3 regions of the Shewanella sp. YLB-07 genome follow, and region 3 is predicted to be linked to each of the others. Evidence: riboswitches for the same ligand, from Rfam matches in the RefSeq annotation. Region 3 holds a riboswitch; each other region holds the start of a gene.
What was found. Region 3 has a riboswitch for lysine ahead of FS373_RS05385 (Na+/H+ antiporter NhaC family protein). Riboswitches for the same ligand answer to the same signal wherever they lie in the genome.
Positions count from the first base shown of each region.

Region 1 (10,210 bases), on a different contig from region 3:
TTAGTCGGCATGCGGTAATTACATTTAGATCCAGGACATAATAATGACAATAAAATGGATGACCTCAGTGCTATTGGCGGTGCCTATGATTTTATCAAATACAGCTTGCTCGACAGTCACTAGTACGACTAATGCAGAAAAAGAGCACTCACTCGAGGGAGGCGCTACGCTTCTGAGTATCGAAAGATTATACGCTTCCCCCGCATTGGCAGGCACTAGTCCCAGGGGGCTTAAGCTTTCACCCGACGGTAAAAGAGTGACCTATCTTGCGGGACGTAAAGACGATCAGTATTTTTATGACTTGTGGCAGATGGATGTAGCCAGTGGTAAGCAGTCGATACTACTCGATGCGGATAAGCTCACCATAGGTGAGCTTTCTGATGAAGAGAAGGCAAGGCGAGAGCGCCAACGCATATATGGTCAGGGGATCATGGAGTATTTCTGGTCTGATGATAGCCAGGCCATGCTCATTCCAGCCTCTGGCGTGCTTTACTATTTCTCGGTTGATGATGCCGAAGTAAACTTGCTACCTACGGGTGAAGGCTTTGTCACCGATGCTCGTTTATCTCCTAAGGGAAATTATGTCTCTTTTGTACGAGATCAAAATCTGTTCGTGTTAGAGCTGAAAACCAGCAAGCTAACCGCCATGAGTACTGATGGTGGCGGGGCGATAAAAAATGCCATGGCCGAGTTCGTCGCGCAAGAAGAGATGGACCGCATGACTGGCTATTGGTGGTCACCGGATGAGTCGGCCATTGCCTATACCCGTATCGATGAGTCTGGCGTTGAGTTGGTGACTCGTAATGAGATCTATGCTGATGGTATCAAGTTAACCGAGCAAAGATATCCCTATGCGGGTAAGAATAATGTCACGATTAAATTAGTCGTGGTGACACTCGCCGACCAGAAGAAAAGCTGGGTCGATCTTGGTAAAGAGCAAGATATTTATTTGCCCAGAGTTAACTGGTTGCCGGATAGTAAGCGATTATCCTATCAATGGCAGAGCCGAGATCAGCAAACCTTAGATCTCAGAGTGGTATCCCTTGCTCAGATCGATAAATCTAGGGTTTTAGTCGAAGAGCGCAGTGATGCCTGGGTGAATCTAAATAATGATCTGCATTTCTTAAAGCAGCAAGAGAGCTTCATTTGGGCCTCGGAGCGTGATGGTTTCAATCACCTGTATCTGATAGGACTGGATGGCAAGGTGAAAAAGCAGCTGACATCGGGAGACTGGACCGTCGATGAAGTCGAGCTGGTGGATGAGAAAACGGGATGGATCTACTTTACCGGCCGTAAAACTCTGGTTACCGAAAAACATCTTTATCGCGTGCCTTTAAACGGTGGCGACGTCGAGAATATCAGTCAGCGAAGCGGTATGCACTCTCCAGTGTTTGCCGAGAATGAAGCCGTTTATCTGGACTATTTTAGCAGCTTGTCACAACCGCCGCAGATTAGCCTACATGGTGATAAGGGTCAGCAACTCGCTTGGGTAGAAGAGAACGAGGTGAATAAGAGTCACCCTCTCTATCCCTTCTTCGGATTGTGGCAGTTACCTGAGTTTGGTCAGGCTAAAGCAGAAGATGGCCAAGCGCTGCAATATCGTCTGTTTAAACCGACTAATTTTAGCGCCGACAAGCAGTATCCTGTGGTTGTTCGAGTTTACGGTGGCCCCCATGCCCAGTTAGTTGTCAACAGTTGGAGCGAGCACGATTACTTCACTCAGTATTTACTCCAGCAAGGTTATATCGTGTTCCAACTCGATAACCGAGGTTCGGCGCACCGAGGGACTCAATTTGAGCATGTGATTTATCAGCACTTAGGCGAAGCGGAAGTTAACGACCAGAAAGCTGGCGTCGATTACCTGCGTACACTTCCCTTTGTTGATGGTGATAACATAGCCTTGTACGGCCATAGCTACGGTGGCTATATGGCCTTGATGGGTTTGTTTAAGGCGCCGGATTACTTTAAGGCTGCCATCTCAGGTGCACCAGTGACTGACTGGGCCCTATATGACACCCATTACACCGAGCGTTATCTGGGCCATCCGCAACAGAATGCCGAAGGCTATGAGGCCAGCAGTGTACTGCCATATGTGAAAGGCTATCAATCTGGCTTGCTGATGTATCACGGCATGGCCGATGACAATGTACTTTTTGAGAACAGTACCAAAGTGTATAAGGCGTTACAGGATGAGGGTAAGCTATTTCAGATGATAGACTATCCGGGGTCAAAGCACTCGATGCGCGGCGAAAAAGTGAGAACGCATTTGTATCGCTCACTGGCCGATTTTCTTGAGAGAGAATTAAAATAAAGCGTTGAAATACAGAGTCGAAATAAGGCTCGAGCTAGAATCTAAGAGCGGTAAGTGGTAAGTAAGAGCTGAGGCTTGAAGGATTCCAGCGCTGTATCGAGGCTTACAGCTTTCTTAGCTCTGTCTTGGGCCTTATAGCTTAAAACTCGAAGCTTTCTTAGCCCTGTCTTGGAACTTACAGCTTACCGCTCTGTTCCAGACATAACCCCCCCTCTTTGGTCGTCCGTGGCCAGCGGGGATAACTTTTCAGTTATAGGAAGTCCATATATAAAAAAACCAGCCCTTGGGCTGGTTTTTATTGAACAAGTATAAAGCGTTAGCTTTATGCTTCTTCTAAGTTACCGCAGAAACGATAACCTTCACCGTGAATCGTGGCGATGATTTCTGGCGTATCTGGCAAGCTTTCGAAATGCTTACGGATACGACGAATCGTTACGTCAACGGTACGGTCATGTGGCTTAAGCTCGCGGCCTGTCATCTTCATTAGAAGGTCGGCACGGCTAAGGATCTTACCTGGGTTCTCAACAAAGTGCAGCATAGCGCGGAATTCACTACGTGGCAGCTTGTATGGTTCACCTTGTGGGCTAACCAAAGAACGGCTGTTGATTTCAAGGCTCCAACCGTTGAAACGGTAGAACTCAACACTGTTCTTATCTTCGGCTTCTGCACCTGTGCTATTGACGCGAGTCAATAGGTTGCGAGCACGAATAGTCAGTTCACGTGGGTTGAATGGCTTAGTGATGTAATCATCTGCACCAATTTCAAGCCCTAATATTTTGTCAACTTCATTATCTCGGCCCGTTAGGAAGATTAGACCGATATTGTTTATTTCACGAAGTTCACGTGCTAACAGAAGACCGTTTTTGCCAGGAAGGTTGATATCCATAACAACCAAGTTGATCTTATTTTCCTGCATGGCTTTATGCATCTCTGCGCCATCATTGGCTTCAGTTACCACATATCCTTCAGCTTCAAAAATACTTCTTAGCGTGTTACGGGTAACGGCTTCATCTTCAACAATCAGAATGTGCGGGTTTTGCATATTAATTTACCTAATGTGTTCAAATCTATTCTAACCATGAGCGTGTGTTATCAGTGCTAAATACGCTCGATCTTGTCATGCTGACGCTTACTGATCTACGATAGGTGCTTTCAAATTGGCTGAAACAGCAACACACTTCTTTGATTAGTAAAGTATGCGTATCTCAATAAATGGGAACGCGAACTGTATTCACTTCGATAAACAATAGTAGGGTTAGTTCCCTACATTAATAAATATTTATGAAGTTTAAATGCGAAACTAAGCACTGGTCGCATTTTATACAGAAATCTGGTTGGCTTTAAGTTCTATGCCAGTTCCACTTTTAACCAAATGCATCATACTAATAAATGATGCAGAACCAACCGACTGGATCTATTGTACTCGTTTTAGGCAATTGTTAACAAATGAAATGTTAACAAATTTCCTTGTGGATTTGATCTGTGTCACACTTTTATTGTTAACCTATTGATATTTAAGTGTCTTGAAAAATTACTTTTAGTGATCTACATCACGCCTCTATGAAGATATACTAAATTTGCTATAATAATTTCAATCAAATTGAGGGATATGGTCAAGATGATAGAGTCAAATAAGCGATTGTGGCAGTACTATCAAGAAACTGAATTTCTGTTTACCCAAACGTTATCTTCTCAGTTATCTTTTGCAATTATCACGGCCCATAACCCTAAGGGTCAGATCCTCACCTCTTGTCAAAATCGACTCTTAGATAGGCAACTACTGCTCGCGATAGAGAAATTTAACAGACCCTATCGTGCCGTTGTGGGGGCTTCTCGTGATCGCACTCATATGGAAAAAAGCTGGGCAGTCGCTATCGATAAGCTCAGCGCGGCGCATCTGGGATTGAAATTTAAGCAAAATGCTATCTATTTCGTTGATAATAACCAGTTAGCCTTAGTTCCCTGTCTGTTCTCTCAAACTGAGCATCAAAAAGAGCTCATCATCGGCGACTTCTCTAAGCGGGTTAGCTTAGTGAGTGAGCTGCCAGATTTGGATTATTAGCTTAAATCGAGAACTAACTTCCCTGTGATTGTCGAATAAATTGAGTTGTTAAAGTCATATTGTCTGTTCGATCTCGTTCGAGATGACTTAGCTTTCTACTCTCAAATTTCATACATCTCTATTCTATAAGCATAGATTTGCTAATTTTTTCAGCAATAGTTGAGGTTTTCCATTGCTTGGTCAGCCAAAATTTGATAATTTTCTCTTTCCTTGTTCTCTTTTTGATTAATGTCGACTGAGCGTGAGGTACAGAAGAGGAGCGTTAACTAGGTAGTAAGTCTAAAGAGTCCAAACTCTGCAGATGACTTATGAGGGAGATTAGCGCCGAGATATCGAGTATTTGGAATTACTCTATGTCGGTCGAAAGGGTTGAATCCCTTAGATTGTCACCTGTTTATTGGTGGAGAGCTTCTGGTGGTGATCGCTGTTTCCCGTCTCTGGGGTGCGTAATCTTTGCACCAGGCTCTTCGAACGAAGTCAGTTCGGAGTGTAATCATGTTTGTTTTATATCCTTATCTATTTTCAAATGAATCTTATCTGTGTCTGCATTCTGCGGAGGCTGTGTAATGTCACTTATTGTCGCAAAATTTGGCGGTACCTCTGTGGCCGATTATGCCGCCATGAGTCGCTGTGCCGATATAATTCTCGCTAATCCTAATACCCGTGTTGTGGTGGTAAGTGCTTCGAGTGGTGTCACCAACTTGCTGGTGGAGCTGACCCAAGAGCAGATAGGTGAAGAGCGAAGAATGCAGCTCATTAAACAGATAGCCCACATTCAATATCAAATCTTAGATTCCCTTGGTAGCCCACAAGAGGTTGCCGCAAGACTAGATACCGTGTTGAGTCGTATCTCTGTTTTGAGTGAAGAGTTGAGTAAAAATAGAAATAAGGCAAGGATAGATGAGCTGCTTGCTCAAGGTGAGCAATGTTCATCGGCTTTGTTTGCCGCAGTGCTAAGGGAGAAAGGGGAGGCGGCCAGTGCATTCGATGTGCGTCAGGTGATGCGCACTGATAGTCATTTTGGTAGAGCCGAACCACAAATAGAGACAATATCTCTGTTAGCAGCAGAGTATTTAGCTCCACTGTTATCATCGCAGCGCATAGTGACTCAGGGCTTTATTGGCGCCGATGATGCTGGAGCTACGACGACTCTGGGCCGTGGGGGGAGTGATTACTCTGCCGCCTTGTTAGCCGAGGCCTTGAAAGCGACCGCCGTTGAGATCTGGACCGATGTGGCCGGCATTTATACCACTGACCCTCGCATCGCACCTAAAGCCAGCCCTATTGCGGAGATTAGCTTCAATGAAGCCGCCGAGATGGCAACATTTGGTGCTAAGGTGCTTCATCCTGCCACCATTCTTCCTGCTGTCAGACAAAAAATTCAAGTCTTTGTCGGTTCTAGCCGAGAGCCAGAGCGAGGTGGCACCTGGATCCGCCACCAAGTTGAAGATGCTCCGGTTTATCGAGCGGTTACTGTTCGCCGGGATCAAACATTACTCAATCTGCATAGCCTGCAGATGCTCCACGCCCAAGGTTTTCTGGCCGAAACTTTTGCAACTTTAGCCAGACATAAGATCAGTGTCGACTTGATCACAACCTCTGAGGTAAATGTATCACTGACCTTAGATAAGACGGGATCCGACTCTGCTGGAAATGGCCTACTCAGTGAGTCTCTGTTGCAAGAGTTATCGCAACATTGCCGAGTTCGAGTCGAAGAAGGCCTGGCGCTGGTAGCCATAGTTGGCAATAAGATCGCTTCCACTCCGGGTGTATGCCGCCGTGTTTTTGAAGTGCTGGAACCCCATAACGTGCGTATGATTTGCCAGGGTGCTAGCCCGCACAACTTGTGTGTTTTAGTCGCCGAGTCGGAAGCTGCGCAGGTGGTCAGGGCGCTGCACCAGAATTTGTTTGAGTGATAAAAGTCTTAAGCTCTCGGTTTTAGAATCGAGAGGCTAGGATGTGAAGGATTGAATATGAGTTTTACCCAATCATCATTGAAGATAGGTGAATTGGCCACAGGCCAAGATCTCACCATACCCATATTTAGCTATGAGTGCGAAAGCGCTACGGGGCCTAGCGTCTATATTCAGGCGAATGTACATGGCGCCGAGGTGCAGGGCAATGCGGTTATCTATCAGCTGATGAAATTGCTGGAGCAATACAGCATATGTGGCGACATCACACTCGTGCCTCTGGCCAACCCGCTGGGGATTAATCAAAAAAGTGGCGAGTTCACCCTGGGCCGTTTCGATCCTATCACAGGTGTGAATTGGAATAGAGAATACCTAGATCATAAAGTGGATGTGGCAGCTTGGTATAAGGCTCATGATGCTCTTAGTGATGCTGACTTGATCGCTCAATACAGGGCCATGTTGATTGAAGCCTGTTATCAACGCTTAAACAGCGAATGGGGCATCACTACCGGACACCAGCAGGCGGTCAATTTGCAAGTGATGGCGCATCAAGCTGATATTGTGTTAGATCTCCATACTGGGCCTAAGTCTTGTAAACATCTCTATTGTCCTGAATACGATGCTAAGGCGGCATCTTTCTTCTCCATCCCTTATACCTTGTTCATTCCCAATGATTTTGGTGGCGCCATGGATGAATCTATCTTCTGCCCCTGGTGGCAGCTCACCGAGCATATGAAATTAGCGGGGAGGGATTTGAAGGTACCAGTCTCAGCCTTTACCTTAGAGCTTGGTTCTCAAGAGAAGATAAATCTCGAAGATGCCCTAGTCGATGCTAAAGGTATCTTGGCTTATCTGAGTGAGCGTGGCGTCATCGAACAGAAGATTGTTCCTGCTAGGATGAAAAGATATGCCTGTTATCTGCAAGACTATAAGAAGTATCATTCGCCTCTCGGCGGCATGGTCGAGTATCTGGCTGAAATCGGTGAGCCTTTGAAACAGGGAGAACCATTAGCGAATATTCTGAGACTCGACCTTTATGGAACCGATAAGACCATAACCCCACTCAGTATAAATAAAGATTGTGTACCTATCCTGCACTTTGCCTCGGCATCGGTTTATCAAGGCACTGAGCTTTATAAGGTGATGACCAAGGTGTTTGAGATTTCTTAGGCAGGTCAGTTTCTTTTTGTAATACGTTTCCCATCTGTTTGTATATTGAGTTCAACTTGCTCCTTGCTTGCTCATTATCCGCCTCCCACTTGTTGCGTGACTGGATCTAGGTTGCTCCTTCTATGTTAACTACTTGGGTTGTTAATTCGTATAAGTTATTTAAAATTCGTTTTCAACCCGATAATTGGACTATTTAGTATAATTAAAGCCCGTTTGTAACATTTTATGTACGATAATATGAGGGCGAATGTTTAAATGTTTGCTTGGTATCGATTCTTTGTTTGCCGCTTTGTTTGTTATGTGTTAAAAAATCGTAAGTCTCGGTCAAATGTGCTAAGGATTGCCATTTTACTCAACCTTTATTCTATTAAAGGGGGGCTACAACAAAGTTGGATAAAACAAAAATACTATAAAGTATTAAGGAATTGATAAGTGAAAACCAAAATCGCAATTGCAGTATCTACTGCGCTACTCGCCATGTCTGCAAATGCTAGCATTACGCATTCTGAAAATAATTACAGCGTTACATTGTCTAAACCTGCAGAAGCTCGAGCTCTAATTTCTGTAGTTGATTCTAAGTCATATTCAAATAATCAAGTGGTTAGAAACAATGCGGTATTTACTCCTGAGGCAAACTTAGGCGACGGTACATATAGATATTTTGTTCGCTTAATTGAAAGTCCTGTCGCGCTTTATCAAGGTGGAATAGAGGGTTATCACGCTACTTCTTCTGATGTGGTAAAAGGTAAAAGTAGAAAACTAGACGTAAATAGTAAGAATGTTAAGTCATACCGCTCATTCATTACTTCACGTCAAGATAGTGTAATAAGGAAAGGAACTGCACTATTAGGCGAGCTGAATGTAAAGCAGAGAACGACTTTAGCCTACAATGGCATGGTTATCGAAATGACTCAATCTCAAGCAGCTAAGCTGGCTGGTGTAGCTGGCATTGCTCACGTTCAGAGAGAAGTTTTACGTAAGCCTATGACTGATTCTGGTCCAGCAATCATCAAGGCTCCATCAGTGTGGAGTGGGGAAGCGACTGGCACCGAAAGTAAAGGTGAAGGAATGGTGGTTGGTATCATAGATACCGGTATCAATACCGATCATCCTTCATTTGCTGATGTTGGTGGTGATGAATACGATCACACTAATCCTTGGGGTCAGGGGGTGTATTCAGGAGATTGTGCGGGTGATTTCCCTGAACTTTGTAATGACAAGTTAATTGGTGTACATAGCTGGCCTGCAGTAACAGATGGCTATTTAGATTATGATATTGATGTTCCTGCAAATGGCGAAGATCATAATGGGCATGGATCCCACACTGCTGGTACCACTGCCGGTAATGTCTTAATTAATACCGGCGTACTAAATGTTGACGGTGGAGAAACTGGCGTTTTATTTGAATCAATGTCGGGTGTCGCACCACACGCAAATATTGTTTCATACCAAGTATGTCTTCCGGGTGAAGATGATGAAGTCGGTTTCGCTGGATGTTTACCTTCATTAACAGTTCTGGCGGTTGAGCATGCAATTGAAAACGGTGTTGATGCTCTAAACTATTCTATTGGTGGCGGTTCCAGTAATCCTTGGAACGATGCAGATGCTCTAGCATTTTTATCTGCTCGTAAAGCGGGGATCCATGTTGCTACTTCCGCTGGTAACTCCGGCCCAGGGCCTGAGACTGTTGGTTCACCAGGTGATGCTCCCTGGCTAACTACTGTTGCTGCCTATACTCATGATCGAGATTTTTCAGAAAAAACAGTAGGTGGTTTCACTGGTGGTGATACTGCTGTACCTAAAGATCTTGCGGGTAAAGCAATGACTGGAGCTTTCTCTGGCTCTATTGTATATGCTGGTGATTTTGTAAATACTAATGATCCTGATAACGATCCTGCTCAGTGTTTACAGCCATTTCCATCAGACACATTTGCAGAAAACACAATAGTTGTATGTGATCGAGGTGCAATTGCACGTGTAGATAAGGGTCGTCATGTCCTCGCTGGCGGAGCTTCTGCGTTAGCGCTTGCTAATGTACAGGGTGGAGCGACAAGTGTCGTTGCCGATGCCCATGTACTACCAGCAATTCATATCGATGCAGATAAAGGGGATGAGCTACGTACTTGGCTGGCAAGTGGTGAAAGTCACACGGCTAATATCACTGGAACTGAAGTGGTTCAAGATGACAAATTGGCTCGTATTGCGGCAGAATTTACATCACGTGGCCCCAACAAATCTGTTCCTGATGTAATTGCACCATCGATTGCAGCTCCTGGTGTGAGTATTTTCGCAGCTTATGCCAATAGTCAGTCTGATAGTTTCAAAGAGAGCCCAGATCCAAGTGATTTTGGGTTTTTAAGCGGGACATCTATGGCGAGTCCACATATAGCTGGTGCTCTAACATTACTAGCTAGCGTTCACCCTGAGTGGACTCCAGCTGAAGTGCAATCTGCTTTGATGATGACTGCAAATCAAGAGACCTTTAAAGATGATGGTACTACACCATCTGATTTCTTCGATATGGGGTCTGGTTATGCCGATGTTGAGGCTGCTGCCAAAGCCGGCTTAGTGATGGATGAGACTTACGTAGGCTATGTTAAAGCTGATCCTAGCCTAGGTGGACAACCTTCTGAGATAAACTTACCAACTATGGCAAATGCTAAGTGTGTTGATAAGTGTACTTGGACACGTACCGTTAAAGCGACAAAAGATGGCTCTTGGACTGCTAGTACATTAGGTGTAACTGATGGTTTA
Region 1 is NZ_VOQB01000005.1:414,057-424,266, reverse strand. It holds gene FS373_RS13830 (DPP IV N-terminal domain-containing protein) at 59-2,311, shown strand; gene arcA (two-component system response regulator ArcA) at 2,634-3,353, opposite strand; gene FS373_RS13820 (DUF3293 domain-containing protein) at 3,930-4,373, shown strand; lysine riboswitch at 4,618-4,792, shown strand; gene lysC (lysine-sensitive aspartokinase 3) at 4,940-6,289, shown strand; gene FS373_RS13810 (succinylglutamate desuccinylase/aspartoacylase family protein) at 6,347-7,456, shown strand; gene FS373_RS13805 (S8 family serine peptidase) at 7,889-10,210, shown strand, end outside.
Region 1: another riboswitch for lysine. It lies ahead of lysC (lysine-sensitive aspartokinase 3); the one in region 3 lies ahead of FS373_RS05385 (Na+/H+ antiporter NhaC family protein).

Region 2 (10,210 bases), on a different contig from region 3:
TGTGGGAAGCGTCTGTCGAAATTATCACCCCAGTTACTCTGTTTCACGTTTTCGCCCAGGGCAAACTTGATGCTGGGAGGCGCCTGAGTATATTTAAGCGTGTTGGCATTCTCGCCCCAGCGCATTTGGATCACCTGGGCCTGACCACCGATAGGGTTCGCACTGCCGTGTAATAGCTGCGCTGTGGTGACGCCGCCGGCTAAGGCGCGGTAAATAGCGATATCATTGGGATTGATGATATCGCCGATGCGCACTTCTGAGGTGATGGCATCTGTACCTTCATTGGTACCGCCATTGATGGCAATATGTGAGTGCTCATCAATAATACCTGCGGTTAAATGCTTGCCTGTGGCGTCGATATGGCGATAACCCGAAGGTGTTTTCAGGTTTGTGCCTATCTTCTCTATCTTGCCGCGCGATATGAGCACGTCGCTGTTTTCAAGCACTCCTTGTTCATCAGAGGTCCAGATGGTGGCGTTACTTATGTGTAGCTTCTCTGTTTTAGCTAAGCTGTCTCTGCCATAGGCGATATTGGGTAAGGTTAACTTAGAGATAAGTTCGACAGGTGTTTCATCTTCTTCAGTTTTTGGCGTTTCGAAGGCGTCTCTCAAGACTCCGGCTACAGGGGTGAGTGCGCCATCCTTATCTGACATGCGGCCACGAATGCCTTGTTCGTCAAACCAGAGTGTGAAACGGTTGATGCCCTCGAATCCAGCCTCTGTCATATCGACATTAAAGGTTAAGCGCTTATTGAGATAGGTCACCTGAGACAGTACCAACTCTTGTTCGCCGCTTGCTAAGGTGCCTGACATCTTGTCATCTTCTTTATTGGTGTTAGAGATAGACAGGTCCAGTGAGACTTGTCCTATCTGGATTTGATAGCTGGAATCCAACAGATCAGTATCCCTATCGATAAGTGCGTGTTCATCACCTTGTAACCAGATGCTGTAAATTACGCCATCTTCGAAGATATTACCTTTAGTGATCACTAGATCCGCAATAAACCCGGGCTTCAATCGACCGCTAAATTCACTGGTGCCGACAATTTCTGCGGCTTCGGTGGTGAGTGCGGCTAATGCCGTTGCTTCACTCAGGCCATATTTTACGGCCTGCTTGAGTCTAGGCCAAAAGTCTTCGGCTGTGATGCCGTGCTGAGTCAGTGAGAAGGGAAGCTGAGACTCTTCAACAGCCATCAAGTTAGCCGGTGCTCGCTCCCAATGTCGCATCTGTGCCAGGCTTATCTCTCTCTCACTGTCGTCATCGCCAACTAAGGGGGCGGCAGGGAAGTTTAATGGCAGAATTAAGCCATAACCATAAGTTTTCAGTTCGTCTAGCCGAGTGTACTCCATACCGTTACCCAGTAAACTTGCTTTATATTCATGTTCATTTAATAAGCTGGCAGCCCTGAGTTGACTGTTGAGGTTGCTAGTATCGAAAATAATCTGTTCACTCTCAATATTGGCTATAGCCAGGAGTGCACTATTAAATTCAATCAATTGAGTTTCAGATTTTGAAAATGACTTGTCTTTATTTTCTTTATACCAATTGGCATCGGCAAAAGTTTGTCTAATAAGCGCTATGCTGCCCATCAAAGAGCTTGGGTAATCTTGGGGGGAACTGCCCTTATCGAATGCTAAAAAATGACCGGAATGAGCACGATAGATAATTTCATTGGCACTTTTTTCAGCTAAAGATAATGTCACCCCACGTCCACGAAAGATGCCATCTAAATTACTGCTCTGAACACTGGTAAATCCATTTTTGATCCAAGGTTCTGCATCATTTTTATTAGGGTGAACATAATTGAACCAAGATTTTTCAGAGTGAATAGCGCCATTTTCAGCATTTCCACCTATACGTTTTATCTCATAGATAGGAGGTCGCACTTCATCTTGTGGGTATTCAAATTCGATGGCGTAGTCGGTAAAAGGGTCGATAAACCCCGGATAGATGGTATAACCATGCAGATCGATAATGAGTGCATCCTCTGGCACTTTATTATTTTTTATGACCTCTATAATCTTATTGTTTTGAATGAGTAAACTGGCATTTATTATTTTTTTACCTGGCTCAATCATTAAGGTCGCATGAGTGAGAGCGGTTAATTTGGGGGTGTTATCAGTGAGTTGATCATTTGCCTGCGCTTGCAATGAACTGATTGACAATAATGTCGTGATTATCGTTATTATTTTTATTTTGTGATGCATTTTAGACATTAACTATGAATAGTGAAACCTAGCCAGAGGTTATCTGAATTTTAGTGTAAATACCAAGTGGCAATTGTAATGATTTTTATCAATAGTGTTAAATCCAAAGTATAAAAAAACCGGCATAAGCCGGTCTAATATACTACTTCTGTTTGATAGAAGTGATTTAGATTAGGAAGTCATCCATAGAACGGCCTTTATCTAGCTCAGTCTTAAATACTGTCGGCATACGGCCTTGACCAGTCCAAGTGATTGCCTCGCCATTCACGTCGATAGCATATTTAGCTGGACGTGGAGCGCGCTTCTTAGGTGCTGGTTTTACCGCCGATGCACCCAGATCATCAATTGATAAGCCAACGGCTTCCATCTGTTTGCGGATTTCATCTATCTTGGCATTTCTTTCTGCCGTAGCTTCTGCTTCAGCTTCTGCTTGAGAGTCTCTTTCTGAGATAACTTTATCAAGTTTTACCGCTAATTCTTTTAAGTCTTCAATCGATAGTTCTTTTACTGCGGCTTTAAAACGGCGGCCATGAGTTAGTATTTCAAGAAAATCGCTCATAATTATTTGGTCCAATTATATTAAGTGAGTTATTAAATATCAGACTAATAATAGGAATTATTAGAACAAGTTTCAAATGTTATTTTAATTAAATTAATGAATATATATTTATATTCATATTATCTGCTGTTTATTGTTATTTTATTCGGTTAAAAATCACCAGAATATGATATGTATCAAAAAAAATACAAACAAGCGTTTGAATCCTTATTGACGTTAACGTTAACAGCACGTAAAGTGGAGCTACTTTGTGTAGGTGTTAACCTATACTCAACCCTCTAAATATGACGTAAGAAGGAAGCCCTATGAAAGTATTGGTGCCTGTTAAGCGCGTCGTCGATGCCAATGTTAAAGTCAGAGTGAATGCTGATAATACCGATGTCGATACCGCTAACTTGAAAATGGCGATTAACCCTTTTTGTGAGATTGCCGTAGAAGAAGCCGTGCGCCTAAAAGAAGCTGGTGTAGCTTCTGAAATTGTGGTTGTTACCGTGGGCCCTAAAGCCGCACAAGAGCAACTACGCACGGCAATGGCTTTAGGTGCCGATCGTGGTATTCATATCCAGACTGAAGAGGCGTTAGTACCTTTATCTATTGCTAAGCTGCTCAATGCAGTTCAGGAAAAAGAGCAGGCACAACTGATTATCTTAGGTAAGCAAACTATCGATGGTGATAATAACCAGACCGGACAGATGCTGTCGGCACTGGCTAATATGCCTCAGGCGACATTTGCTTCAGAAGTTAAAGTCGAGGGCGACTCTCTTGCCGTGACACGTGAAGTCGACGGCGGCCTACAGAGTGTCACCATTTCGCTGCCAGCAGTAGTGACGGTTGATTTGCGTTTAAATGAACCCAGATACGCTAAGTTACCTAACATCATGAAGGCAAAGCGTAAGCCATTAGAGACCCTTTCTATCGATGATTTAGGTGTAAGTCTGAAGCAGCATCAAACAGTATTAAAAGTGACTCCACCTGCCGAGCGTAAGGCTGGAATTATGGTGGCTAGCGTTGCAGAACTGGCCGATAAGTTAAAGAATGAAGCGAAGGTGATCTAATGGCAATTTTAGTATTAGCAGAACATGATAATGCCAGCTTGAAGCTGGACACCGCCAAAGTTGTCGCTTGTGGTCAAGCCATTGGTGGCGATATCGATGTCTTGATTGCCGGTCATGAATGTGCCGCAGTGGTCGATGCCGCCAAGCAACTTGCAGGTGTCAGGCATGTTTTAGTCGCACAGTCGGCGCAATATGCTCACGGGTTTGCCGATAATGTGGCACAGCTTATCGTGGATCTTGCCGGTGATTATGAACACATTTTGGCTGCAGCTACTAGCCAAGGTAAAGACACATTACCACGAGTATCGGCGCTTTTAGATGTCGCTCAGTTATCTGAAGTGGTAGAAGTCGTTAGTGCCGATACCTTCGTCCGTCCAATATACGCAGGTAATGCATTAGCCACGGTTCAGAGCCATGATGCTAAGAAGGTATTAACCGTACGTTCAAGTGCGTTTGATGCGGTCGCTAATGATGGAGCTGCGGATGTTGTTGCCATAGATAAGGTATTCGATTCTGTGACTCAGTTTATTTCTCAGAGCCTATCAGAATCTGAGCGCCCCGAACTTGGCGCTGCATCTGTTGTGGTATCGGGTGGTCGTGGTCTGGGTAGCGGTGAGAATTTTGCTATCTTAGAAAAGCTTGCCGATAAGCTAGGTGGCGCACTCGGTGCTTCACGCGCTGCGGTCGATGCAGGTTTTGTGTCTAACGATCTTCAAGTGGGTCAAACTGGTAAGATTGTGGCACCTGACTTGTATATTGCCGTGGGTATCTCGGGGGCAATTCAGCATCTGGCTGGGATGAAAGACTCTAAAGTGATCGTCGCCATCAACAAGGATCCTGAAGCGCCTATTTTCCAGATTGCCGATTACGGCTTGGAAGCGGATCTGTTTGAAGCGGTTCCCGAGCTAACTGATTTGCTATAACTTATCGATTATATGCTGTGTAAATGTAAGTTTTAGGTGAAATCCCTTTTGATTTACACTAAATAAGCGTGATCTTAGTCACAGTGAGCGGCTTTGGGGTAGAATCCTCAAAGCCGCTTGTGTTTTTATTAACTTCACGTTTTCATGTTTTCCTGAGTTTAGTACCTCTGTTTGGTACTATCAGTTCGGCACATGATAAACGTCCTGAGAAGTAGAGGTGCATTAAAGATCAGTAGTGATAGTCAGGGTGATACCGCTTATCTATCATGAAAGGCTTTGATGCCGAAGTAGTAATACATATCACGGTTTACTGCTGGGGCTGTATCGAATAGGTACAGCACTGCCATAGTATTTCTTATCTGGATGATAAGAAAATTTATACCTTTTAACTAACGGTATTACTATGGAGCGCTACTGATAGGACAGGTGTTTTCAGATATCTTTAATATCCCACCAGTTCAGCAGCCTCCATTCGTACTTAAAACTAAGATTATAATTAAATGACAACTTTAAGTTACGCCGATTCGGCGCTCTCATTGCTGCCACCTGTGGTTGCGATTCTGATGGCGATTGTTACACGTCGTGTATTGCTCTCTTTAGGGCTGGGAATATTACTCGGCGCTATTTTGATAAACGATTTCTCTGTCATAGCATCTGGGCAATACTTAGGCGAGCAAGTTGCTGGCCTATTCTGGGATGATGGTGCTCTCAATGCCTGGAACATGTATCTGCTAGGCTTCCTGGTACTATTGGGGATGATCACCGCGCTTATTACGGTGAGCGGTGCGGCTAACGCTTTTGCCGATTGGGCAAGGGGTCACATAAAGTGTAAACGTGATGCCAAGTTGATGACCATGTTCTTAGGCTGCGTGATCTTTATCGACGATTACTTCAACAGCTTAGTCGTCGGCAGTGTCGCCAGACCTCTGACCGACAGATATTATATCTCTCGCAGCAAGCTCGCCTATATTTTGGATTCGACAGCTGCACCAATCTGCGTGATCTCTCCCGTGTCGAGTTGGGGGGCTTATATCATCGCCTTGATCGGCGGTATTCTCACCGCCCATGGTTTCACAGATTCAGGACATCTGAGCATCTTTATCCAGATGATCCCGATGAACTTCTATGCCATATTTGCACTGCTACTTTTGTTTTGTGTCGCCTTCATGGATCTCAATGTCGGCCCCATGCGTCAGCATGAGCTCAATGCGCAGAAGGGTAACTTATATGATGAGGCTAAAGGCTTACCCCCCGGAGCTAATTCAGATCTGCCTGAGGCCGATAACGGTAAGATTCTGGGATTATTTCTGCCCATTATCGTACTGGTTCTTGCGACCTTCTATTTCATGGTGAGCAGCGGCGGAGACGTCTTAGCAGCAGACGGAAAACCTTTCAGTATTCTTGGTGCATTTGAAAATACCGATGTAGCTTCGTCTTTGTTCTTCGGTGCCTTGGTCGGTTTTATTGCGACTCTGGCCTTAGTCTTGATACAAGGATTGGATAAGTCATACCTAACTAAAGGTCTGGTTGCTGGTGCTCGCTCTATGCTGCCAGCCATCTATATCTTGCTATTTGCCTGGACGATTGCCGGCGTGATTGGTCAATTAGAGACAGGTAAGTACATGGCGAGTCTGGCATCGGGTAATATTCCGTTTGCGCTGTTACCCGCCGTCTTATTCGTGCTTGCAGGACTGACGGCGTTCTCTACCGGCACCAGCTGGGGGACGTTTGGTATCATGCTACCTATTGCCGCGGACATGGCGATGGGTACTCATACCAATATGATGTTACCTATGCTTGCGGCAGTGCTCGCTGGTGCAGTATTTGGTGATCATTGTTCACCTATCTCAGATACGACGATCCTCTCCTCCACGGGAGCTAACTGTCATCATATCGATCATGTGGTCACTCAACTGCCCTATGCCTTAATCGTGGCGGGGATCAGCTTGGGCGGTTATATCGTGCTGGGATTCACCGAGTCTCTGATGGCTGGACTCGCTACCTGTAGCATCTTATTTGTGATTAGCGTCTTGGTTTTGAAGGTTAAATCTACTCAGTCTACCAGCTAGCCATGCTACCAATGTTGTTGCTAGCCTAAGGCAAGACTAGCAAGTGAAATACCGCTCATATGAGCGGTATTTTTTTGTCTAGAGTTTCGCAGTAATCCAGTCGCTGTTTATCAGAATTAGTGAGTATTGGCTTGAATAGCACTGGCACATGATTTTCGTTATAAAAATTGTTAAACTGTAGCCGAATTCACGTATAAGGAATATCAGTTTGGCACAGCTCTATTTTTATTATTCGGCGATGAATGCCGGTAAGTCTACTTCACTCTTGCAGTCTTCATATAACTATCGCGAACGTGGCATGAACACCTTAGTGATGACGGCCTCAATCGATGACAGATACGGTGTGGGTAAAGTGTCTTCACGCATTGGTATCGAAACCGCTGCGCAGGTATTTGGTAGTAGCGATGATATTGCCAAGATGATAACGACGGCTCATGAAGAGCAGAAACTGCATTGTATCCTTATCGATGAATCTCAGTTTTTGAGTAAAGAGCAGGTCAAACAGCTGACCTATATCGTCGACATATTGGATATACCTGTGCTCTGTTATGGCCTGAAAACAGACTTTCAGGGAGAGTTATTTACCGGTAGCCAATATCTACTGGCCTGGTCAGACAAACTGGTCGAGCTTAAAACAATCTGTCATTGTGGTCGCAAGGCGAACATGGTGGTGAGATTAGACGATGAGGGCAAGCCTATGCGTGAAGGTGAGCAGGTCGCCATAGGTGGCAACGAGAGCTATGAATCTGTTTGCCGCAAGCATTTCAGAGAGTTTTTGTGGGATTAGCATCAGCGTTTAGGTCCTAGTATCTAAGTATTAGGACCTCTCATTAATCCAACTTGGACAGTAACTGCCTTACCTCTTCCCGTGTGTTATCTATCTTGGCGATTATTTGTTTTACACTCGTTTCGTCATCTCCTATCGAATCCCAATCTTGCTGCCATTCTTGTTTTAGTTGTTGAGTCGCTTGCTGCAATTCCGGTTCTGTGATCATGCTCAAGTCTGCAATCAGGTTTACTTTAATCCAACCTTTTCGCGGGTTTCCGGCGATTTGATCTTTATCGTAATAGGCCGCGTAGATGATCCCTTCCAGCTCAGACAGTTGTAGCAAGAGCTCAAAGCTTGCCGAGCGCATTGTTGAGTTATATTCAGTGACCTCCATTCGCCAGACGTTGTAGCTAAATCCTACAAGCGCAAATACCATGCTAAAAATGGCGGTTATTTGGAAAATGTGTTCTTTACTCTTCGGAAATGTCGGCTGCATATTGTTAATTTCATTGCCTAGCTTATAAACAAAGATAGTGTAAAGCCCATAAAAATTTCATTTTATCTGCTGAACATATTTTATTTTTACTGAATGTTAATTGCTAAGTATTCGGTCTATAGCTATGAATTAACTGCAAGTGAGTTCATAGCTTGGACTGCCAGTAGTCGGTTTGCCTTCGGTGATTGTTTGGAGGCTTACACCAGTTGATATTATAGGGAGGATTTATTCAAATGAAATTTGGCATCAAGGCTTTTGGTTTAGCGGCTGTAGTTTTTACTATCTTGGGTTTAATAACCTTTGTTTTCATAAACTCGGATGTAAACTCATTAGAGTTCAGCGAGGATGTGAAACTGGCACCTAACTTCGCATTAGCCGATCCCCTAGGCAAGGTTCACCAATGGTCAGAATATAAGGGTAAGCCGACTATCATACACTTCTGGGCGACCTGGTGCCCTTATTGTAAGAAACTGCAGCCAGGATTGGAGAAGTTGCGTGTGGACTACAGTGATAGCGACTTGCAGATCTTAGGAATAAGTTTCAATGAAGATGAGGGAGCCGATCCTGCCCAGACGTTAATGGAGCGAGGTATTCAGTTCCCAACCTTAGTGAAAGGGGAGAGTGCCGCTAAAGCTTATGGTGTTCCCGGCACCCCGACGACGGTATTTATCAATCGCCGTGGAGAGGTTGTCTGGGTGACAAATATTTCAGATCCTAACAACCAGAAGTTGAAGCAAGCTGTTGATTATATTCTTAGCCACTAAGTGATAGATGCAGCCTAGAACTAGGCGCGAGTGGCTAATTAAAAACAATCATCAGTAACAGCACGGGTAAAATATTCAAATTTTGGCACTGGGGAGCGATATTCGACGTGGCATTTGAACTTACCACTTCGAATGTCTGCTAACTTGTCTGCAAATTTTTTGGGGATAATAGCAAAAGAGGAAAATGAACCTATTCCAAACACGAAATCATTATCAGATAATCCCATTACACTTTTATAGTTATCTTCTACTAGCGTATTTGAAGATGAGGTACCAGTAGCTTTTGGATAGCCGTTCGATACATACAGACGTGTATCTGATACATCTATGTAGAAGTAACCTACCTGTCGATCCCAATTTGGATTGTTGTTACATGTGCCATCGCAATCTTCTCTATCGGCAATGCCATCAAGTTGGGTTTTTGAGTGTACAAGTTGATTCATTGAGGCGATGGAACCAGCTATCCCTTCAAGATTGGCTTTCTGAGCGTCACTGCCTAGCGAAAGAAACTTAGGAGTAGCAATAACTGCGAGTATGCCTAAGATTATGATGACAACCACTAACTCGATTAAGGTAAAGCCAGTTTGATTTTTGTTTAAAGACACTTTATATATATCACTAACAAATTGTTCGCGGAATATACTTAGATTAAACTTTCTTATCAAGAATGTATCACTCAAATCGATAAATAAAACTGAACTATTTTAATATGTTGCTGGTTTTATTTATTGTGTGCGGGTTCTGTTTTTAACTTGTGTCGGTTGGATTTATTTTGTTGTTCTTAGGTTGGTTTGGCTGCTGGTTTCTAAGGCACTAGCTCAAGACAAGCAGCGTATTCTGGAGTCGTGTCGGCGATGCTCCCTGGCGATCCGGTCACCATATAGAAGTCTCTGTGGCTGCCACCGCCGATATCTGAGCTGCTCCAGTAATATTCGTTATCCACTCCCCAGCCTAGGGCATTACCCACATGAGCGCTGGCAAATTCAGGGTAACTGGCTTCTGCAGCATCATAAAACTGCTTCAAGCCGAAGGGGTTTGAGACATCAGTGTTACCCTCTACGGCGAGTGTCATTCCACGAGTGGTGCACAAAGCATCGGCATTGGGCCAAGTGTATAACCCCCAGAGTACATTGCTGCCAATTTCAGAGTCTTGACCATCATGAAGTGGCGATGCTGGTATTGCCGCATTAAGCAGGACCGACTCGATTATGCTAAGTGGTCGATGTAATCGTTTGGTGACCGTCGCTATGGTCAGCTCGATATAATCAACCGACGCTATGGCCCTGCTGGTTATCTGGTTGCTACCATCGAGTGTCATAGGCAGTCCGCCAGTGACACTCGTTACAGGATATTGGGATACTAAGTTAC
Region 2 is NZ_VOQB01000001.1:335,842-346,051, forward strand. It holds gene FS373_RS01340 (amidohydrolase family protein) at 1-2,207, opposite strand, end outside; gene FS373_RS01345 (H-NS family nucleoid-associated regulatory protein) at 2,374-2,766, opposite strand; gene FS373_RS01350 (electron transfer flavoprotein subunit beta/FixA family protein) at 3,072-3,821, shown strand; gene FS373_RS01355 (electron transfer flavoprotein subunit alpha/FixB family protein) at 3,821-4,744, shown strand; lysine riboswitch at 4,949-5,166, shown strand; gene FS373_RS01360 (Na+/H+ antiporter NhaC family protein) at 5,245-6,813, shown strand; gene FS373_RS01365 (thymidine kinase) at 7,022-7,600, shown strand; gene FS373_RS01370 (hypothetical protein) at 7,644-8,078, opposite strand; gene FS373_RS01375 (TlpA family protein disulfide reductase) at 8,312-8,842, shown strand; gene FS373_RS01380 (type II secretion system protein) at 8,881-9,447, opposite strand; gene FS373_RS01385 (hypothetical protein) at 9,648-10,210, opposite strand, start outside.
Region 2: another riboswitch for lysine. It lies ahead of FS373_RS01360 (Na+/H+ antiporter NhaC family protein); the one in region 3 lies ahead of FS373_RS05385 (Na+/H+ antiporter NhaC family protein).

Region 3 (10,210 bases):
CAATATGCAGCCGACATTTCCGAAGAGTAAAGAACACATTTTCCAAATAACCGCCATTTTTAGCATGGTATTTGCGCTTGTAGGATTTAGCTACAACGTCTGGCGAATGGAGGTCACTGAATATAACTCAACAATGCGCTCGGCAAGCTTTGAGCTCTTGCTACAACTGTCTGAGCTGGAAGGGATCATCTACGCGGCCTATTACGATAAAGATCAAATCGCCGGAAACCCGCGAAAAGGTTGGATTAAAGTAAACCTGATTGCAGACTTGAGCATGATCACAGAACCGGAATTGCAGCAAGCGACTCAACAACTAAAACAAGAATGGCAGCAAGATTGGGATTCGATAGGAGATGACGAAACGAGTGTAAAACAAATAATCGCCAAGATAGATAACACACGGGAAGAGGTAAGGCAGTTACTGTCCAAGTTGGATTAATGAGAGGTCCTAATACTTAGATACTAGGACCTAAACGCTGATGCTAATCCCACAAAAACTCTCTGAAATGCTTGCGGCAAACAGATTCATAGCTCTCGTTGCCACCTATGGCGACCTGCTCACCTTCACGCATAGGCTTGCCCTCATCGTCTAATCTCACCACCATGTTCGCCTTGCGACCACAATGACAGATTGTTTTAAGCTCGACCAGTTTGTCTGACCAGGCCAGTAGATATTGGCTACCGGTAAATAACTCTCCCTGAAAGTCTGTTTTCAGGCCATAACAGAGCACAGGTATATCCAATATGTCGACGATATAGGTCAGCTGTTTGACCTGCTCTTTACTCAAAAACTGAGATTCATCGATAAGGATACAATGCAGTTTCTGCTCTTCATGAGCCGTCGTTATCATCTTGGCAATATCATCGCTACTACCAAATACCTGCGCAGCGGTTTCGATACCAATGCGTGAAGACACTTTACCCACACCGTATCTGTCATCGATTGAGGCCGTCATCACTAAGGTGTTCATGCCACGTTCGCGATAGTTATATGAAGACTGCAAGAGTGAAGTAGACTTACCGGCATTCATCGCCGAATAATAAAAATAGAGCTGTGCCAAACTGATATTCCTTATACGTGAATTCGGCTACAGTTTAACAATTTTTATAACGAAAATCATGTGCCAGTGCTATTCAAGCCAATACTCACTAATTCTGATAAACAGCGACTGGATTACTGCGAAACTCTAGACAAAAAAATACCGCTCATATGAGCGGTATTTCACTTGCTAGTCTTGCCTTAGGCTAGCAACAACATTGGTAGCATGGCTAGCTGGTAGACTGAGTAGATTTAACCTTCAAAACCAAGACGCTAATCACAAATAAGATGCTACAGGTAGCGAGTCCAGCCATCAGAGACTCGGTGAATCCCAGCACGATATAACCGCCCAAGCTGATCCCCGCCACGATTAAGGCATAGGGCAGTTGAGTGACCACATGATCGATATGATGACAGTTAGCTCCCGTGGAGGAGAGGATCGTCGTATCTGAGATAGGTGAACAATGATCACCAAATACTGCACCAGCGAGCACTGCCGCAAGCATAGGTAACATCATATTGGTATGAGTACCCATCGCCATGTCCGCGGCAATAGGTAGCATGATACCAAACGTCCCCCAGCTGGTGCCGGTAGAGAACGCCGTCAGTCCTGCAAGCACGAATAAGACGGCGGGTAACAGCGCAAACGGAATATTACCCGATGCCAGACTCGCCATGTACTTACCTGTCTCTAATTGACCAATCACGCCGGCAATCGTCCAGGCAAATAGCAAGATATAGATGGCTGGCAGCATAGAGCGAGCACCAGCAACCAGACCTTTAGTTAGGTATGACTTATCCAATCCTTGTATCAAGACTAAGGCCAGAGTCGCAATAAAACCGACCAAGGCACCGAAGAACAAAGACGAAGCTACATCGGTATTTTCAAATGCACCAAGAATACTGAAAGGTTTTCCGTCTGCTGCTAAGACGTCTCCGCCGCTGCTCACCATGAAATAGAAGGTCGCAAGAACCAGTACGATAATGGGCAGAAATAATCCCAGAATCTTACCGTTATCGGCCTCAGGCAGATCTGAATTAGCTCCGGGGGGTAAGCCTTTAGCCTCATCATATAAGTTACCCTTCTGCGCATTGAGCTCATGCTGACGCATGGGGCCGACATTGAGATCCATGAAGGCGACACAAAACAAAAGTAGCAGTGCAAATATGGCATAGAAGTTCATCGGGATCATCTGGATAAAGATGCTCAGATGTCCTGAATCTGTGAAACCATGGGCGGTGAGAATACCGCCGATCAAGGCGATGATATAAGCCCCCCAACTCGACACGGGAGAGATCACGCAGATTGGTGCAGCTGTCGAATCCAAAATATAGGCGAGCTTGCTGCGAGAGATATAATATCTGTCGGTCAGAGGTCTGGCGACACTGCCGACGACTAAGCTGTTGAAGTAATCGTCGATAAAGATCACGCAGCCTAAGAACATGGTCATCAACTTGGCATCACGTTTACACTTTATGTGACCCCTTGCCCAATCGGCAAAAGCGTTAGCCGCACCGCTCACCGTAATAAGCGCGGTGATCATCCCCAATAGTACCAGGAAGCCTAGCAGATACATGTTCCAGGCATTGAGAGCACCATCATCCCAGAATAGGCCAGCAACTTGCTCGCCTAAGTATTGCCCAGATGCTATGACAGAGAAATCGTTTATCAAAATAGCGCCGAGTAATATTCCCAGCCCTAAAGAGAGCAATACACGACGTGTAACAATCGCCATCAGAATCGCAACCACAGGTGGCAGCAATGAGAGCGCCGAATCGGCGTAACTTAAAGTTGTCATTTAATTATAATCTTAGTTTTAAGTACGAATGGAGGCTGCTGAACTGGTGGGATATTAAAGATATCTGAAAACACCTGTCCTATCAGTAGCGCTCCATAGTAATACCGTTAGTTAAAAGGTATAAATTTTCTTATCATCCAGATAAGAAATACTATGGCAGTGCTGTACCTATTCGATACAGCCCCAGCAGTAAACCGTGATATGTATTACTACTTCGGCATCAAAGCCTTTCATGATAGATAAGCGGTATCACCCTGACTATCACTACTGATCTTTAATGCACCTCTACTTCTCAGGACGTTTATCATGTGCCGAACTGATAGTACCAAACAGAGGTACTAAACTCAGGAAAACATGAAAACGTGAAGTTAATAAAAACACAAGCGGCTTTGAGGATTCTACCCCAAAGCCGCTCACTGTGACTAAGATCACGCTTATTTAGTGTAAATCAAAAGGGATTTCACCTAAAACTTACATTTACACAGCATATAATCGATAAGTTATAGCAAATCAGTTAGCTCGGGAACCGCTTCAAACAGATCCGCTTCCAAGCCGTAATCGGCAATCTGGAAAATAGGCGCTTCAGGATCCTTGTTGATGGCGACGATCACTTTAGAGTCTTTCATCCCAGCCAGATGCTGAATTGCCCCCGAGATACCCACGGCAATATACAAGTCAGGTGCCACAATCTTACCAGTTTGACCCACTTGAAGATCGTTAGACACAAAACCTGCATCGACCGCAGCGCGTGAAGCACCGAGTGCGCCACCTAGCTTATCGGCAAGCTTTTCTAAGATAGCAAAATTCTCACCGCTACCCAGACCACGACCACCCGATACCACAACAGATGCAGCGCCAAGTTCGGGGCGCTCAGATTCTGATAGGCTCTGAGAAATAAACTGAGTCACAGAATCGAATACCTTATCTATGGCAACAACATCCGCAGCTCCATCATTAGCGACCGCATCAAACGCACTTGAACGTACGGTTAATACCTTCTTAGCATCATGGCTCTGAACCGTGGCTAATGCATTACCTGCGTATATTGGACGGACGAAGGTATCGGCACTAACGACTTCTACCACTTCAGATAACTGAGCGACATCTAAAAGCGCCGATACTCGTGGTAATGTGTCTTTACCTTGGCTAGTAGCTGCAGCCAAAATGTGTTCATAATCACCGGCAAGATCCACGATAAGCTGTGCCACATTATCGGCAAACCCGTGAGCATATTGCGCCGACTGTGCGACTAAAACATGCCTGACACCTGCAAGTTGCTTGGCGGCATCGACCACTGCGGCACATTCATGACCGGCAATCAAGACATCGATATCGCCACCAATGGCTTGACCACAAGCGACAACTTTGGCGGTGTCCAGCTTCAAGCTGGCATTATCATGTTCTGCTAATACTAAAATTGCCATTAGATCACCTTCGCTTCATTCTTTAACTTATCGGCCAGTTCTGCAACGCTAGCCACCATAATTCCAGCCTTACGCTCGGCAGGTGGAGTCACTTTTAATACTGTTTGATGCTGCTTCAGACTTACACCTAAATCATCGATAGAAAGGGTCTCTAATGGCTTACGCTTTGCCTTCATGATGTTAGGTAACTTAGCGTATCTGGGTTCATTTAAACGCAAATCAACCGTCACTACTGCTGGCAGCGAAATGGTGACACTCTGTAGGCCGCCGTCGACTTCACGTGTCACGGCAAGAGAGTCGCCCTCGACTTTAACTTCTGAAGCAAATGTCGCCTGAGGCATATTAGCCAGTGCCGACAGCATCTGTCCGGTCTGGTTATTATCACCATCGATAGTTTGCTTACCTAAGATAATCAGTTGTGCCTGCTCTTTTTCCTGAACTGCATTGAGCAGCTTAGCAATAGATAAAGGTACTAACGCCTCTTCAGTCTGGATATGAATACCACGATCGGCACCTAAAGCCATTGCCGTGCGTAGTTGCTCTTGTGCGGCTTTAGGGCCCACGGTAACAACCACAATTTCAGAAGCTACACCAGCTTCTTTTAGGCGCACGGCTTCTTCTACGGCAATCTCACAAAAAGGGTTAATCGCCATTTTCAAGTTAGCGGTATCGACATCGGTATTATCAGCATTCACTCTGACTTTAACATTGGCATCGACGACGCGCTTAACAGGCACCAATACTTTCATAGGGCTTCCTTCTTACGTCATATTTAGAGGGTTGAGTATAGGTTAACACCTACACAAAGTAGCTCCACTTTACGTGCTGTTAACGTTAACGTCAATAAGGATTCAAACGCTTGTTTGTATTTTTTTTGATACATATCATATTCTGGTGATTTTTAACCGAATAAAATAACAATAAACAGCAGATAATATGAATATAAATATATATTCATTAATTTAATTAAAATAACATTTGAAACTTGTTCTAATAATTCCTATTATTAGTCTGATATTTAATAACTCACTTAATATAATTGGACCAAATAATTATGAGCGATTTTCTTGAAATACTAACTCATGGCCGCCGTTTTAAAGCCGCAGTAAAAGAACTATCGATTGAAGACTTAAAAGAATTAGCGGTAAAACTTGATAAAGTTATCTCAGAAAGAGACTCTCAAGCAGAAGCTGAAGCAGAAGCTACGGCAGAAAGAAATGCCAAGATAGATGAAATCCGCAAACAGATGGAAGCCGTTGGCTTATCAATTGATGATCTGGGTGCATCGGCGGTAAAACCAGCACCTAAGAAGCGCGCTCCACGTCCAGCTAAATATGCTATCGACGTGAATGGCGAGGCAATCACTTGGACTGGTCAAGGCCGTATGCCGACAGTATTTAAGACTGAGCTAGATAAAGGCCGTTCTATGGATGACTTCCTAATCTAAATCACTTCTATCAAACAGAAGTAGTATATTAGACCGGCTTATGCCGGTTTTTTTATACTTTGGATTTAACACTATTGATAAAAATCATTACAATTGCCACTTGGTATTTACACTAAAATTCAGATAACCTCTGGCTAGGTTTCACTATTCATAGTTAATGTCTAAAATGCATCACAAAATAAAAATAATAACGATAATCACGACATTATTGTCAATCAGTTCATTGCAAGCGCAGGCAAATGATCAACTCACTGATAACACCCCCAAATTAACCGCTCTCACTCATGCGACCTTAATGATTGAGCCAGGTAAAAAAATAATAAATGCCAGTTTACTCATTCAAAACAATAAGATTATAGAGGTCATAAAAAATAATAAAGTGCCAGAGGATGCACTCATTATCGATCTGCATGGTTATACCATCTATCCGGGGTTTATCGACCCTTTTACCGACTACGCCATCGAATTTGAATACCCACAAGATGAAGTGCGACCTCCTATCTATGAGATAAAACGTATAGGTGGAAATGCTGAAAATGGCGCTATTCACTCTGAAAAATCTTGGTTCAATTATGTTCACCCTAATAAAAATGATGCAGAACCTTGGATCAAAAATGGATTTACCAGTGTTCAGAGCAGTAATTTAGATGGCATCTTTCGTGGACGTGGGGTGACATTATCTTTAGCTGAAAAAAGTGCCAATGAAATTATCTATCGTGCTCATTCCGGTCATTTTTTAGCATTCGATAAGGGCAGTTCCCCCCAAGATTACCCAAGCTCTTTGATGGGCAGCATAGCGCTTATTAGACAAACTTTTGCCGATGCCAATTGGTATAAAGAAAATAAAGACAAGTCATTTTCAAAATCTGAAACTCAATTGATTGAATTTAATAGTGCACTCCTGGCTATAGCCAATATTGAGAGTGAACAGATTATTTTCGATACTAGCAACCTCAACAGTCAACTCAGGGCTGCCAGCTTATTAAATGAACATGAATATAAAGCAAGTTTACTGGGTAACGGTATGGAGTACACTCGGCTAGACGAACTGAAAACTTATGGTTATGGCTTAATTCTGCCATTAAACTTCCCTGCCGCCCCCTTAGTTGGCGATGACGACAGTGAGAGAGAGATAAGCCTGGCACAGATGCGACATTGGGAGCGAGCACCGGCTAACTTGATGGCTGTTGAAGAGTCTCAGCTTCCCTTCTCACTGACTCAGCACGGCATCACAGCCGAAGACTTTTGGCCTAGACTCAAGCAGGCCGTAAAATATGGCCTGAGTGAAGCAACGGCATTAGCCGCACTCACCACCGAAGCCGCAGAAATTGTCGGCACCAGTGAATTTAGCGGTCGATTGAAGCCCGGGTTTATTGCGGATCTAGTGATCACTAAAGGTAATATCTTCGAAGATGGCGTAATTTACAGCATCTGGTTACAAGGTGATGAACACGCACTTATCGATAGGGATACTGATCTGTTGGATTCCAGCTATCAAATCCAGATAGGACAAGTCTCACTGGACCTGTCTATCTCTAACACCAATAAAGAAGATGACAAGATGTCAGGCACCTTAGCAAGCGGCGAACAAGAGTTGGTACTGTCTCAGGTGACCTATCTCAATAAGCGCTTAACCTTTAATGTCGATATGACAGAGGCTGGATTCGAGGGCATCAACCGTTTCACACTCTGGTTTGACGAACAAGGCATTCGTGGCCGCATGTCAGATAAGGATGGCGCACTCACCCCTGTAGCCGGAGTCTTGAGAGACGCCTTCGAAACGCCAAAAACTGAAGAAGATGAAACACCTGTCGAACTTATCTCTAAGTTAACCTTACCCAATATCGCCTATGGCAGAGACAGCTTAGCTAAAACAGAGAAGCTACACATAAGTAACGCCACCATCTGGACCTCTGATGAACAAGGAGTGCTTGAAAACAGCGACGTGCTCATATCGCGCGGCAAGATAGAGAAGATAGGCACAAACCTGAAAACACCTTCGGGTTATCGCCATATCGACGCCACAGGCAAGCATTTAACCGCAGGTATTATTGATGAGCACTCACATATTGCCATCAATGGCGGTACCAATGAAGGTACAGATGCCATCACCTCAGAAGTGCGCATCGGCGATATCATCAATCCCAATGATATCGCTATTTACCGCGCCTTAGCCGGCGGCGTCACCACAGCGCAGCTATTACACGGCAGTGCGAACCCTATCGGTGGTCAGGCCCAGGTGATCCAAATGCGCTGGGGCGAGAATGCCAACACGCTTAAATATACTCAGGCGCCTCCCAGCATCAAGTTTGCCCTGGGCGAAAACGTGAAACAGAGTAACTGGGGTGATAATTTCGACAGACGCTTCCCACAAAGTCGCATGGGGGTTAAATCTCTGTTCATCGAGGCATTCAACGAAGCCAGCGCCTATCAAAAATCAATTTATGATTATCGTCGCCTCAGAGGCAGTGAGAAGCGCAAACGTATCGCGCCTAAACCCAACTATCGCTTAGCCGCTATCGCCGAAGTGCTAGAGCAAAAACGGGATATCCATATTCACTCCTATGTTCAATCTGAGATCTTGATGTTCCTGCGCCTGGCAGAAGCCTATAACTTCAAGGTAAAAACCTTCACCCATGTATTGGAAGGCTATAAAGTCGCAGAAGAGATGGCTAAACACGGCGCCTCGGCCTCAACCTTCTCTGATTGGTGGGCCTATAAATTTGAGGTCTATGATGCTATTCCCCAAAACACCTGCCTGATGCAGAGCAAGGGCGTGCTCACCAGCATCAACTCAGATGACTATGAGATGCAGCGAAGATTAAATCAGGAAGCCGCCAAGTCTATGATGTATTGTGATATGTCGGCAGAAGATGCGTGGAAGATGGTCACCATCAACCCGGCGATTCAATTGGGCGTCGATCAATACATAGGCTCGATAACTAAAGGTAAGCAAGCGGATATCGTATTATGGGATCACTCGCCATTATCTGTTTACGCAAAAGTTGATGCCACCTGGATAGAAGGCAAACGCTATTTTGACCGTCAAACAGACAAGCAGTTGCAAACTGATATCGCTAAAGAAAGAGCGGCACTAATACAAAAGATACTGCTCAGTGAGTCCAAACCCAGCACGCTGCCTCCCGGAGAAGCGGTCATAGAGAGCAATGAGCCAGAATGGCACTGCGACACTCAATACGATGTTTGGCATCAAGCACACCAAATGAGAGCTGCGTTATGAAGCCTGTGACTCGAGTAACTAAAGAGCGAAATAAAGCGCTTGAACATGCACAAATACAACACATAGTGAGTAAGAAGATGTCTATGGCTGCCAAGCGAGTGCTGCTTTCTCTAGGCTTAGGCTGCATTGTCACCTTGCCCGTCCATGGCCACGATATGATCCCCGCCGAGGCACAGTCGACCGCGATATTATTTACCAATGCCAGCTTACATACCGCCGTAGATGGGGTGAAGCTAAACACAGATCTCTTAATAGAAGATGGCAAGATTATAGCCATAGGTCAAAATCTTATCGCTCCAGAAGCGATACATTTAGATATGACAGACAAGCACATCTATCCTGGGCTCATCGCCCTAGATACCAGCCTAGGCCTTGTCGAAGTTGAGATGATGCGCCCCAGTAATGACAGTTATGAAGTTGGCGAGATCAACCCCCAACTCGAAGTCATCACCGCCTTCAACCCAGATTCGGAGATCATACCTACCATACGCGTCAATGGTATTACCCATGCCCAAGTCGTGCCTCAGGGGGATAGTTTAGCCGGGCAGTCTTCTCTGGTCTCTCTCGATAGCTGGACAGTGGAAGATGCGCTAGTGCCGACTCAAGCCGCTTTTCACCTCTATTGGCCCCAATTCGGTCGTCTTTCTCAAGATAAAGAGAAACGCCAGGAGCAGATAGATAAATATAATGATCAAATCGTCGATATCTCCTTAGCTATTTCTGACGGATACCGTTACTTTCTGGCAAGTAAGGTTAATAAAATCAACAAAGTCGATTTAAGATGGCAATCCTTGCTTCCCCTCTACGAGGGAGAAGCTCAGCTATTTGTACACGCCAACACCCAAAAGCAGATAGAGGAAGCGGCATCTCTGGCCAAGCAATACCATTTCAAACTGGTTATCGTCGGTGGTTACGATGCCTGGCGCTTAGGTGAATTGCTCAACGAAATACAGGCTACAGTGATTTATACTCGCACCTTAAGCCTGCCGATGAGAAAAGATGAGCCTATTGACCTGAGCTTTAAGATCCCCGCCCTACTCAAGCAAGCCGAAATCCCCTTCGCCTTAGGCTTCTCATCGGATTGGAATAGCCGTAACTTACCACTGGCTGCGGGTCAAACCGTGGCTTATGGACTCACTCGGCAAGAAGCACTGAAAAGTGTCACCCTGAATGCCGCAAGAATCCTCGACGTAGATAATATGGGAGCGATAGCCGTAGGTTATAAAGCTAACTTGGTGGTGTCTAAAGGCGATATCTTAG
Region 3 is NZ_VOQB01000002.1:333,734-343,943, reverse strand. It holds gene FS373_RS05395 (hypothetical protein) at 5-439, shown strand; gene FS373_RS05390 (thymidine kinase) at 483-1,061, opposite strand; gene FS373_RS05385 (Na+/H+ antiporter NhaC family protein) at 1,270-2,838, opposite strand; lysine riboswitch at 2,917-3,134, opposite strand; gene FS373_RS05380 (electron transfer flavoprotein subunit alpha/FixB family protein) at 3,339-4,262, opposite strand; gene FS373_RS05375 (electron transfer flavoprotein subunit beta/FixA family protein) at 4,262-5,011, opposite strand; gene FS373_RS05370 (H-NS family nucleoid-associated regulatory protein) at 5,317-5,709, shown strand; gene FS373_RS05365 (amidohydrolase family protein) at 5,876-8,950, shown strand; gene FS373_RS05360 (amidohydrolase family protein) at 9,034-10,210, shown strand, end outside.